Regions from separate parts of the Streptomyces sp. Je 1-4 4N24 genome, predicted to be linked through region 3. Evidence: riboswitches for the same ligand, from Rfam matches in the RefSeq annotation. Region 3 holds a riboswitch; each other region holds the start of a gene.
What was found. Region 3 has a riboswitch for thiamine pyrophosphate ahead of SLV14N_RS11000 (thiamine ABC transporter substrate binding subunit). Riboswitches for the same ligand answer to the same signal wherever they lie in the genome.

Region 1: another riboswitch for thiamine pyrophosphate. It lies ahead of thiC (phosphomethylpyrimidine synthase ThiC); the one in region 3 lies ahead of SLV14N_RS11000 (thiamine ABC transporter substrate binding subunit).
Region 2: another riboswitch for thiamine pyrophosphate. It lies ahead of thiO (glycine oxidase ThiO); the one in region 3 lies ahead of SLV14N_RS11000 (thiamine ABC transporter substrate binding subunit).

What each region holds. Positions count from the first base shown of each region.
Region 1 covers NZ_CP110836.1:4,573,592-4,576,860, forward strand. The annotation lists gene thiC (phosphomethylpyrimidine synthase ThiC) at 1-1,337, opposite strand, end outside; TPP riboswitch at 1,331-1,487, opposite strand; gene SLV14N_RS19815 (YibE/F family protein) at 1,559-2,971, shown strand; gene SLV14N_RS19820 (SsgA family sporulation/cell division regulator) at 3,014-3,269, opposite strand, start outside.
Region 2 covers NZ_CP110836.1:6,699,520-6,702,788, forward strand. The annotation lists gene SLV14N_RS29220 (thiazole synthase) at 1-507, opposite strand, end outside; gene thiS (sulfur carrier protein ThiS) at 517-732, opposite strand; gene thiO (glycine oxidase ThiO) at 803-2,026, opposite strand; TPP riboswitch at 2,021-2,135, opposite strand; gene SLV14N_RS29235 (NAD(P)/FAD-dependent oxidoreductase) at 2,290-3,269, shown strand, end outside.
Region 3 covers NZ_CP110836.1:2,617,989-2,621,257, forward strand. The annotation lists gene SLV14N_RS10995 (iron ABC transporter permease) at 1-250, opposite strand, end outside; gene SLV14N_RS11000 (thiamine ABC transporter substrate binding subunit) at 319-1,395, opposite strand; TPP riboswitch at 1,499-1,619, opposite strand; gene rlmN (23S rRNA (adenine(2503)-C(2))-methyltransferase RlmN) at 1,653-2,759, opposite strand; gene SLV14N_RS11010 (DUF4239 domain-containing protein) at 2,991-3,269, shown strand, end outside.

The sequences.
Region 1 (3,269 bases), 2.0 Mb from region 3:
CAGGCGATCATCGCCGCGCCGATACCGGAGGTGATGTGGTCGTAGGCGGGCGCGATGTCGGTGGTCAGCGGGCCGAGCGTGTAGAACGGCGCCTCTTCGCAGATCTCCTGCTGGAGGTCGATGTTCTCCTTGATCTTGTGCATCGGGACATGTCCCGGGCCCTCGATCATGGTCTGTACGCCGTGCCGCTTGGCGATGGTGTTCAGCTCGCCGAGCGTCCGCAGCTCCGCGAACTGTGCCTCGTCGTTGGCGTCCGCGATGGAGCCGGGGCGCAGACCATCACCGAGCGAGTAGGTCACGTCGTAGGAAGCGAGGATCTCGCAGAGCTCCTCGAAGTGCGTGTAGAGGAACGACTCCTGGTGGTGCGCCAGGCACCACGCGGCCATGATCGAACCGCCGCGGGAGACGATGCCGGTCTTGCGGCGGGCCGTGAGGGGCACATAGCGGAGCAGCACACCGGCGTGCACCGTCATGTAGTCGACGCCCTGTTCGGCCTGCTCGATGACGGTGTCCTTGTAGATCTCCCAGGTCAGCTCCTCGGCCTTGCCGTCGACCTTCTCCAGCGCCTGGTAGAGGGGGACGGTGCCGATGGGGACGGGGGAGTTGCGCAGCACCCACTCTCGGGTGGTGTGGATATTGCGGCCGGTGGACAGGTCCATCACCGTGTCGGCGCCCCAGCGGGTCGCCCAGGTCATCTTCTCCACCTCCTCCTCGATGGAGGAAGTGACCGCGGAATTGCCGATGTTGGCGTTCACCTTCACCAGGAAGTTCTTGCCGATGATCATCGGCTCGATCTCCGGGTGGTTGACGTTGGCGGGCAGCACCGCACGGCCGGCCGCGATCTCGTCGCGGACGAACTCGGGCGTGACCTTCTCGCGGAGGGCGACGTACTCCATCTCCGTGGTGATCTCGCCGCGCTGGGCGTACGCGAGCTGGGTGACCGCGGCGCCCTCACGGCCGCGTCGCGGCTGACGGGGGCGGCCCGGGAAGACCGCGTCGAGGTTCTTGAGTCCGCCGCGCGGCGAGGTGTGCTTGAGGCCGTCGTCCTCCGGCCTCAGGGGGCGGCCCGCGTACTCCTCGGTGTCGCCGCGGCCGATGATCCAGTTCTCCCGCAGCGGCGCCAGGCCACGGCGGACGTCGGTTTCGATATTGGGATCGGTATACGGCCCTGACGTGTCGTAGAGCGTCACGTCCTTGCCGTTGGTGAGGTGCACCCGCCGGACCGGCACCCGAAGGTCCGGACGCGATCCGGAGACATAGCCCTTGTGCCAGCCGATCTGCGGCTTTTCGCCATCGTTGGCACCGTTTTCGGGCGTGCGTGCATCCTGCAGAGTCATGAGACCCAACTCCCTACGCCGGCATTACCCGGTAACAGGTTCGGCGGTCGACGCAGCGGCTTCCGTCCGCCGACGTTTCACGTGAAACGCCGCTGGGACGGAGGTCAGCGCCCTCTCAGCCCGGTGCTCCGAGCTCCCGCGATTGCAAAGGTGCCACCACGGTAGCGGCCGATGTGGCGCGGTGAACAGTGGGCCCCTTGAGTTCTTGCGATGATCGGGCGGTGTCCGCTCACGAGTCCCACCACCACCCCGCCCCGCACTCCCATGCGCACAGCCATGGCCCTGCCGCGCCCGTCTCCCGACATCTGCGCAAGGTCATCGCGGCGGTACTGATCCCGTTCGCGGCCGCAGTGGCGGTCGGCCTGGTCGTGCTCTGGCCAGGCGGTGCACCGCCCCACAAACCGTCAGGGGTCGGCTTCGACCAGCCCACAGAGACGGCCAGAGTGGTCAAAGTGGCGGAGGTGAACTGTGCGGACGTCCATGCCGAACAGCAGCCCCAGCCCCCGTCGCCGACAGGGCAGCCACCGACCGGGGGAGCGGACAAGGGCAAGCCCTGCCAGCAGGCGACGATCGAAGTCACCACCGGGGAGCACAAGGGGCGTACCTTCCAGACGGTGGTGACACCGGACGCCCTGCGCCACTACACCACCGGCCAGGAGGTGGTGGTGTCGTACTCCCCCAAGGCGCCGAAGGATCTGCAGTACTCGATCAGCGATGTCGACCGGTCGTTCCCGATGTGGCTGCTGGCCGCGATCTTTGCGTTCGCCGTGGTGATCGTCGGCCGACTGCGCGGACTGCTCGCCCTGGTGGCGCTGGCGGCCAGCTTCGTGGTCCTGACGCTGTTCATCCTTCCGGCGATCCTGCAGGGCTCCAATCCGCTGGTGGTGGCAGTGGTCGGGGGCAGCGCCATCATGCTGATCGCGCTGTACCTGTGCCATGGGCTGACGGCCCGAACCTCCGTGGCCGTGCTCGGCACCCTCGCGTCGCTGCTGCTGATCGGGCTGCTCGGGTCGGTGTTCATCGGCTGGGCACTGCTGACCGGCAACACCGACGACACGACCGGGCTGGTGCACGGTCTGTACCCGGACATCGAGATCCGCGGTCTGCTGCTGGCGGGGATCATCATCGGTTCGCTGGGTGTGCTCGACGATGTGACGGTGACCCAGACCGCCGCGGTCTGGGAGCTCAAGGGAGCGGACCCGTCGGCCGGCTGGCGCAAGCTGTACGGCGCCGCGATGCGGATCGGCCGGGACCACATCGCGTCCGTCGTCAACACCCTTGTGCTGGCCTATGCGGGTGCCGCACTGCCGCTGCTTTTGCTGTTCTCGATCGCACAGAGCAGCGTCGGTACGGTCGCCTCGAGCGAGGTGGTCGCGGAGGAGATCGTCCGCACACTCGTGGGCAGCATCGGGCTGGTCGCCGCGGTGCCCCTGACCACCCTGCTGGCCACACTGGTCGTCTCGGCGGACCGGAAGGAGCGGAGCGCGCCGACCGGCGACGAGACGGGAGCCGGACATCTGACCGGGGCCGAAGCCGGGGCGGGTGCGGTCGGGGTCACCGGCAGCGTGCCGGCGAGCCCCACGGGTGGCAGGCAGGGACGACGTGGGGGACGCGGCAAGCGACGTAAGCAGTGACGACGGGCAGGCGGGAGCGGGGGAGGGAGGCCGGGGGCCGGGTCAGCCGGCCGGGGCCTCCGTGAGGATCTGGTCCAGTACGGCCTCCAGGGTGTCGCAGACCTCTTCCTTGCCCAGCGGGACCAGCCGGTCCGTACGGTCCAGGAAGGCGACCAGCGGCGCCGCGCTCACCCGGAACAGCGCACGCTCGGCGCCGACTTGAAGGCTGATGAGGACATCGCTGAGGTGCTCGGGGGAGGCCGGCTCGATACGCACATCGCCCTCACCGGACGGCCGACTCAGCCCGTCCAGCAGCAGC
Region 2 (3,269 bases), 4.1 Mb from region 3:
GTTGTGCGGATTGCGGATGCCGAGCCCGGAGCCGATCGGCGAGCCGAGCGGCATGATCGCGGCGCAGCCGACGTCCTCCAGCTTGCGGGCCAGCACCGGATCGTCGTTCGTATAGGGCAGCACCGTGAAACCGTCGTCCACGAGGGTCTCGGCGGCGTCGAGGAGCTCGATCGGGTCGGGGAGCAGGGTCCGCTCGTCGGCGACGACCTCGAGCTTGACCCAGTCGGTGCCGAGCGCCTCCCGCGCCAGGCGGGCCGTGAGCACGGCCTCGCCCGCGGTGAAGCAGCCCGCGGTGTTCGGCAGCACCCGGATGCTGTGGCGTTCCAGTACGGACAGCACGGAGCCCTGCACGGTCGGGTCCAGCCGCCGCATGGCGACCGTCGTCAGCTCCGTACCGGAGGCGAGCAGTGCCCGTTCCAGGACGTCGAGGCTGGGCGCGCCACCGGTTCCCATGATCAGACGGGAGTCGAAGGTGGTGCCGGCAAGGGTGAGCGCATCGTCGGCCATGTCTGCGGATCAGCCTCCCTGGACCGCGGTGAGCACCTCGACGCGGTCGCCGTCGCCGAGCGGGGTGGTGGGCCACTGGGTGCGCGGCACCACGATTTCGTTGACCGCCGCGGCCACCCCGGCGGGCGCCTGGGACAGCGTGGCGACGAGCCGGTCGAGGGTGAGTCCGCCGGGGATCTCACGGGCCTCGCCGTTGACGGACACGGACACGGTGGACGCGCTCATGCGCCGGCCTCGTTTCGTTCGGCGGGTGTGCCGTCGCCACCAGTCTTTGCCGTTCGCTCACTGCGCTCGCTCATACGGGCTGCTCCTCGGGGGCACGGGTGCGCAGCGGCCCCGTGGTGGTGGGGGAGAAGCGCGCGGGGGAGAAGGGGCGGGCCTCTTCGGGGAGGCTGCCGGTGGCCAGCACCTCGGCCATCGCGTCACCGGTGACCGGCGTCAGCAGGACACCGTTGCGGAAGTGGCCGGTGGCCAGGTGGAGGCCGGGAAGCTCGGTCGGCCCGAGCAGCGGTGCGTTGTCGGGGGAGGTGGGGCGCAGCCCGGCGCAGGTCTCGACCAGCGGTAGTTCGGTGATGCCCGGGACCAGCTCATGGGCGTCCCGCAGCAGCTCGTAGACCCCGCCCGCGGTCACGGTGGTGTCCCAGCCCAGCTCCTCGCTGGTGGCGCCGACGACCAGTTCGCCGTTCTCCCGCGGCACCAGGTAGAGGGGCCCGCCGCGGACGACGGCCCGTACGGTGCGCGACAGGAAGGCGGGGCTGCCGGGCGGCACGTCCGGCAGCCGCAGCCGCAGCACCTGGCCCTTGACCGGCCGCACCGGCGGCAGCACCTCGTCGGGGACCCCGGCGAGACGGCCGCTGTGGCTGCCCGCGGCCAGTACCACCTGACCCGCCGACAGCCGCGTGCCGTCGGCGAGTTCGGCGCCCGTGGCACGCCCGCCGTCGACCGTCAGCCGCGCGGCGGGGCTCCGGTGGAACGCCACTCCGGCGCGCTCACAGGCGGCCAGCAGGGCGCTCACCAGCCGCCGCGGATCGACCTGGTGGTCGCCGTCCACCCGCAGCCCGCCGCGCACCCCGGGAGCCAGCATCGGCTCCAGACGGCGGCACTCGCGCCCCGTGAGCCACTGCGAGTCCAGCCCCGAGAGGGTCTGCAGCGTGTGCAGCTCGCGCAGATGGGCGCGGTCGTCGGCGTCCAGCGCGACGGCCAGGGTGCCGCACCGCCGATAGCCGATCCGTTGCCCGGCGGCCTCCTCCAACTCCTCCGCGAACCGGGGGTAGCGCTGCGCCGAGGCGAGATTGAGGCCCAGCAGGGTCTGCTCGCCGTAGTGGAGTTCGGTGACCGCGGCCAGCATCCCGGCGGCGACCCGGGCAGCGCCGCCGCCGGGTGTGGGATCGGCCAGCGCGACGGTCAGCCCGCGGCCGGCCGCCCGCCAGGCGGTGACCAGGCCGATGACGCCGCCGCCGAGGACGAGCACATCGGAACTCGGCGCGGCCGGTCCCGACGGTGTGGCAGGTGAATGCATGGCTTCCAGCCCCTCCCTTCGCCGGCATGACCCGGATCAGGTTCGTACGGTCGGAGGCCGGCCAGCCTCCCTCTCAGCCCGGTACGTCCGGGCTCCCGCGAGTGCGTGTATCCGTCACCCTAATACGGGGCCGCGACGTGCCGTAAGACAGCGCCTTGGGCCCCCGGGGGCCCGCGGCCCGGGACGGCCGACCGTGACGGTGTGTCAGAGATCTCCTTGCGTGCTGCTGCGAGCGGCGTCACGGACCGTCCTAGAGTGATCGGGTGAGCGAGCAGAGCAAGTCCTCCCAGACCCCTGACCGCACGCCGCGCGTCGTGATCGTCGGCGCGGGAATCGCGGGTGTGCAGACCGCGGTCGCCCTGCGCGAACAGGGCTGGCGCGGCGCGATCACGCTCCTCGGCGACGAGCCCCACCCGCCCTACGACCGCCCGCCGCTGTCCAAGGCGGTCCTGCTGGGGAAGGCCGAAGGCTCCACCTTCGACGTCGACTTCGCCGCGCTCGGCATCGAGCTCCATCTCGGCCGCCCGGTCACCGCCCTGCTGCCGGACGCCCATGTCGTCGAGACGGCCGACGGCCCGGTCTCCTACGACTACGCGGTCCTCGCCACCGGTGCCGACCCGATCGTGCTGCCCGGCAGTGAGGGCATGCCCGGTGTCCACCTGCTGCGCACCCTCGACGACGCCGAACGGCTGCGTCCGGTGCTCGCCGCCCAGCACGAGATCGTGGTCGTCGGGGCCGGCTGGATCGGCGCCGAGTTCGCGACGGCGGCACGCGAGGCGGGCTGCGCGGTCACCGTCGTCGAGGCCGCCGACCGCCCGCTGGCCGGTGCGCTGCCCGCCGAGGTCGCCGCCCATATGACCGGTTGGTACACGGCCGCCGGCGCCGAGTTGCGCACCGGCGCCCGGGTCGCGTCCGTCACCGCGGGCGCGGTCACCCTCGCCGACGGCACGACTCTGCCCGCCGACGCCGTGGTCGTCGGGATCGGTGCCCGGCCCGCGACCGCCTGGCTGGCCGGCTCGGGCGTCGAGGTCTCACCGCAGGACGGCGCCGTCCTCGCCGACGACCGGCTGCGCACCTCCGTGCCCGACGTCTACGCGGTCGGCGACTGCGCCTCCTTCCCGTCCGCCCGCTACGGCACCCGCCTGCTGATCCACCACTGGGACAACGCCCTCCAGGGCCCCCGTACGGTCGCCGAGAACATCGCCCGCGGCGACGCCGAAGGTCTGGTCTACGACCCCGTGCC
Region 3 (3,269 bases):
GCAGTTGTTTGCCGGGGAAGTCGAAGCGCGCGAAGACATAGGCGCCGGGCAGCGCGATCAGCAGCGTCAGCACGGTCGAGGCCGCCGCCTGCCAGACGGTGAACCACAGCACATGCACGACATCCGGGTCGCTCAGCACGGCACCGAACCGGCTGAGCTGCCACTGTCCGCCGTCCTTGAGGCCCCGTCCGACGATCGCCACTACGGGATAGGCGAAGAACAGCGCGAAGAAGGCGAGCGGCACCGCCATCAGGCCGAGCCGCACCGCCGTTCCCCGCGCGGGCCTGCCGCGCCGGGCGCCGGTGACGTCCGAAGGCGTTACTTCAGAACGAGCGAGGACCACTGCTTGATCCACTGTTCGCGGTTCTTGGTGATCGTCTCGGGGGCCAGCGTCGTCGGCTTGTCGATCGTCGTGCCGTACTTGGTGAACAGCTCCGGCACCTCGGCATCCTTACGGGCCGGGTTGACGAACATCTGCAGCGGTACGTCCTCCTGGAACTCCCTGCTCAGCAGGAAGTCCAGCAGCGCCTTGCCGCCCTTCTCGTTCTTCGCGCCCTTGAGCAGACCGCCGAATTCGATCTGCCGGAAGCAGGTGCCGGGCGCGATACCGGTCGGCGCCTCCTTGGGCGCGGGCTTCTTGCCGAGCACCTCGGCGGGCGGGCTGGAGGCGTAGGACACCACCAGCGGCTTGTCGCCCTTGCCCTTGCCCGCCGCGGAGCCGGAGAACCGGTCGTTGTAGGCCTGGTCCCAGCCGTCGACGACCTCGACGCCGTTGGCCTTGAGCTTCTTCCAGTAGTCCGGCCAGCCCTTCTCGCCGTACTTCGCGATGGTGCCGAGCTGGAAGGCGAGCCCCGGGGAGGAGGTGGCGGAGTTCTCCGTGACGAGCAGCCCCTTGTACCGGGGCTTGATCAGGTCGTCGAAGGTCTTCGGCGGCGCGATCTTGTGCCGGTCGAAGTAGTCGCGGTCGTAGTTGACGCAGATGTCGCCGTAGTCGAGCGGGGTGACCCGGTGCTCGCCCTTGTCGAGCTGCAGGCCCGCGGGAACCTTGTCCAGCCCCTTGGCCTGGTAGGGGCTGAAGAGGCCCTCGTCCAGACCGCGCGAGAGCAGGGTGTTGTCGATCCCGAAGAACACATCGCCCTGGGGGTTGCCCTTGGACAGGATCGCCTGGTTCACGGCCTTGCCGGCGTCCCCGCCCTTGAGCATCGTGACCTTGTAGCCGCTCTCCTTCTCGAAGGCGGCCAGCACGGACTTGGAGACGCGGAACGAGTCATGGCTGACCAGCGTGACGGTCTTGGCGTCCGCACTCCCGCCGCCCGAGCTGCCGCACCCGGCGAGGGCGGCCATACCGACCGCGGCGACGACCGCCGTCGCGGTGATCCTGCTGGTGGTGCTCACTGATTTCCTCCTGGCTGGCCAGGAAGAGACGCGGCCCTGCCCGATGTCCACGGCTTCCGACGTCCGAGGACGTACGGAGCGGACTGCGGGCAGGGCGCAACAGCATGAGTGACGACCGAACTTCCTACCCGGAATGACCCGGGCGAGGTTCAAGGGTCTGCGGGCACCGTAGGACTACGACGCTTCCGCACTCTCAGCGCTGTGGCGCTCCCCTGTCGGAATGTGCATTTGTTCGACCACACCGTACCAGCGGGCGGTCAGCGCTCCGAGGCCGCGAGCTGCCCGCAGGCGCCGTCGATCTCCTGGCCGCGGGTGTCGCGGACGGTCACCGGCACCCCGTGCGCCTCGATGGCCTGGACGAACGCCCGCTCGTCCTCGGGACGTGAAGCGGTCCACTTCGAGCCGGGCGTCGGGTTCAGCGGAATCAGGTTCACATGGACCCGCTTGCCCTTCAGCAGCCGGCCCAGCAGATCACCGCGCCACGCCTGGTCGTTGATGTCCCGGATCAACGCGTACTCGATCGAGATCCGCCGCCCGGACTTCTCGGCGTACTCCCACGCCGCGTCCAGCACCTCCCGCACCTTCCAGCGCGTGTTGACGGGCACCAGCGTGTCGCGCAGCTCGTCGTCCGGGGCGTGCAGCGACACGGCCAGCCGGCACTTGAAGCCCTCGTCGGCGAACCGCAGCATCGCCGGCACCAGCCCGACCGTGGAGACGGTGATCCCCCGCTGCGACAGCCCCAGCCCGTCGGGCTCGGGGTCCGTCAGCCGCCGGATCGCCCCGACCACCCGCTTGTAGTTGGCGAGCGGCTCCCCCATCCCCATGAAGACGATGTTGGACAGCCGCGTCGGCCCGCCCGGCACCTCACCGTCGCGCAGCGCACGCATCCCGTCGACGATCTGGTGCACGATCTCGGCGGTCGAGAGGTTACGGTCCAGCCCTGCCTGCCCCGTGGCGCAGAACGGGCAGTTCATACCGCAGCCGGCCTGCGACGAGATGCACATGGTGACCCGGTCCGGGTACCGCATCAGCACCGACTCGACGAGCGTCCCGTCGTGCAGCTTCCACAGCGTCTTGCGCGTGGTGTCGTCATCGCACGAGATGTGCCGCATGACCGTCATCAGCTCCGGCAGCAGCTCGCTCGCCAGCTTCTCGCGCGCGGCCGCCGGGATGTCGGTCCACTGCGCCGGGTCATGCGCATAGCGGGCGAAGTAGTGCTGCGACAGCTGCTTGGCGCGAAACGGCTTCTCCCCGATAGCGGCCACCGCTTCGCGACGCTCGACGGGGCTGAGATCGGCAAGGTGCCGCGGAGGCTTCTTGGCCCCGCGCGGCGCTACGAAAGTGAGTTCTCCGGGTGCAGGCATGGTGCGTCCAGTGTGGCAGATCAACTTGGGAGCCCCAGGCCAGAGCGGTGAGCGCGGTGGTTACCCCCCGGTGGCCATCTGTCACTGTTGGTTCACCTCGCGCGGCCCGGGGACGCCCCAGGGTCCCGGGCGGAGCCCGAAGAGACGAAGCAGGCGTGTCCCGCGGCCCGGTGCCTTCGTTGGCCACCGCGCCGTGGTGGCTGGTGTGGGGTACGTCAGGAGCGTGGAACAGTGGCCGTGACCCGTTGGATCGTGATCAACGTCCCTTCCTGGTTGCTGCTGGCAGGGCTCGTCGCCGTGATCGCCGGCGGGACCGCGGTCGTCCAGGCATTCGTCCGGCGCCGCGTCCCCCGCCTCAAGCAGGGCAAGCAGAACGAGATCGCGCAGTTCCTCTTCCCCGTGATCGCGGTCGTCTACGGGTTCCTCATCGGCTTCATCGTCCTCGCGCTCTGGGGACAGGTGAACACGGCGGACCAGACGACGCGGACCGAGGGCGCCATGGCGGCGCAG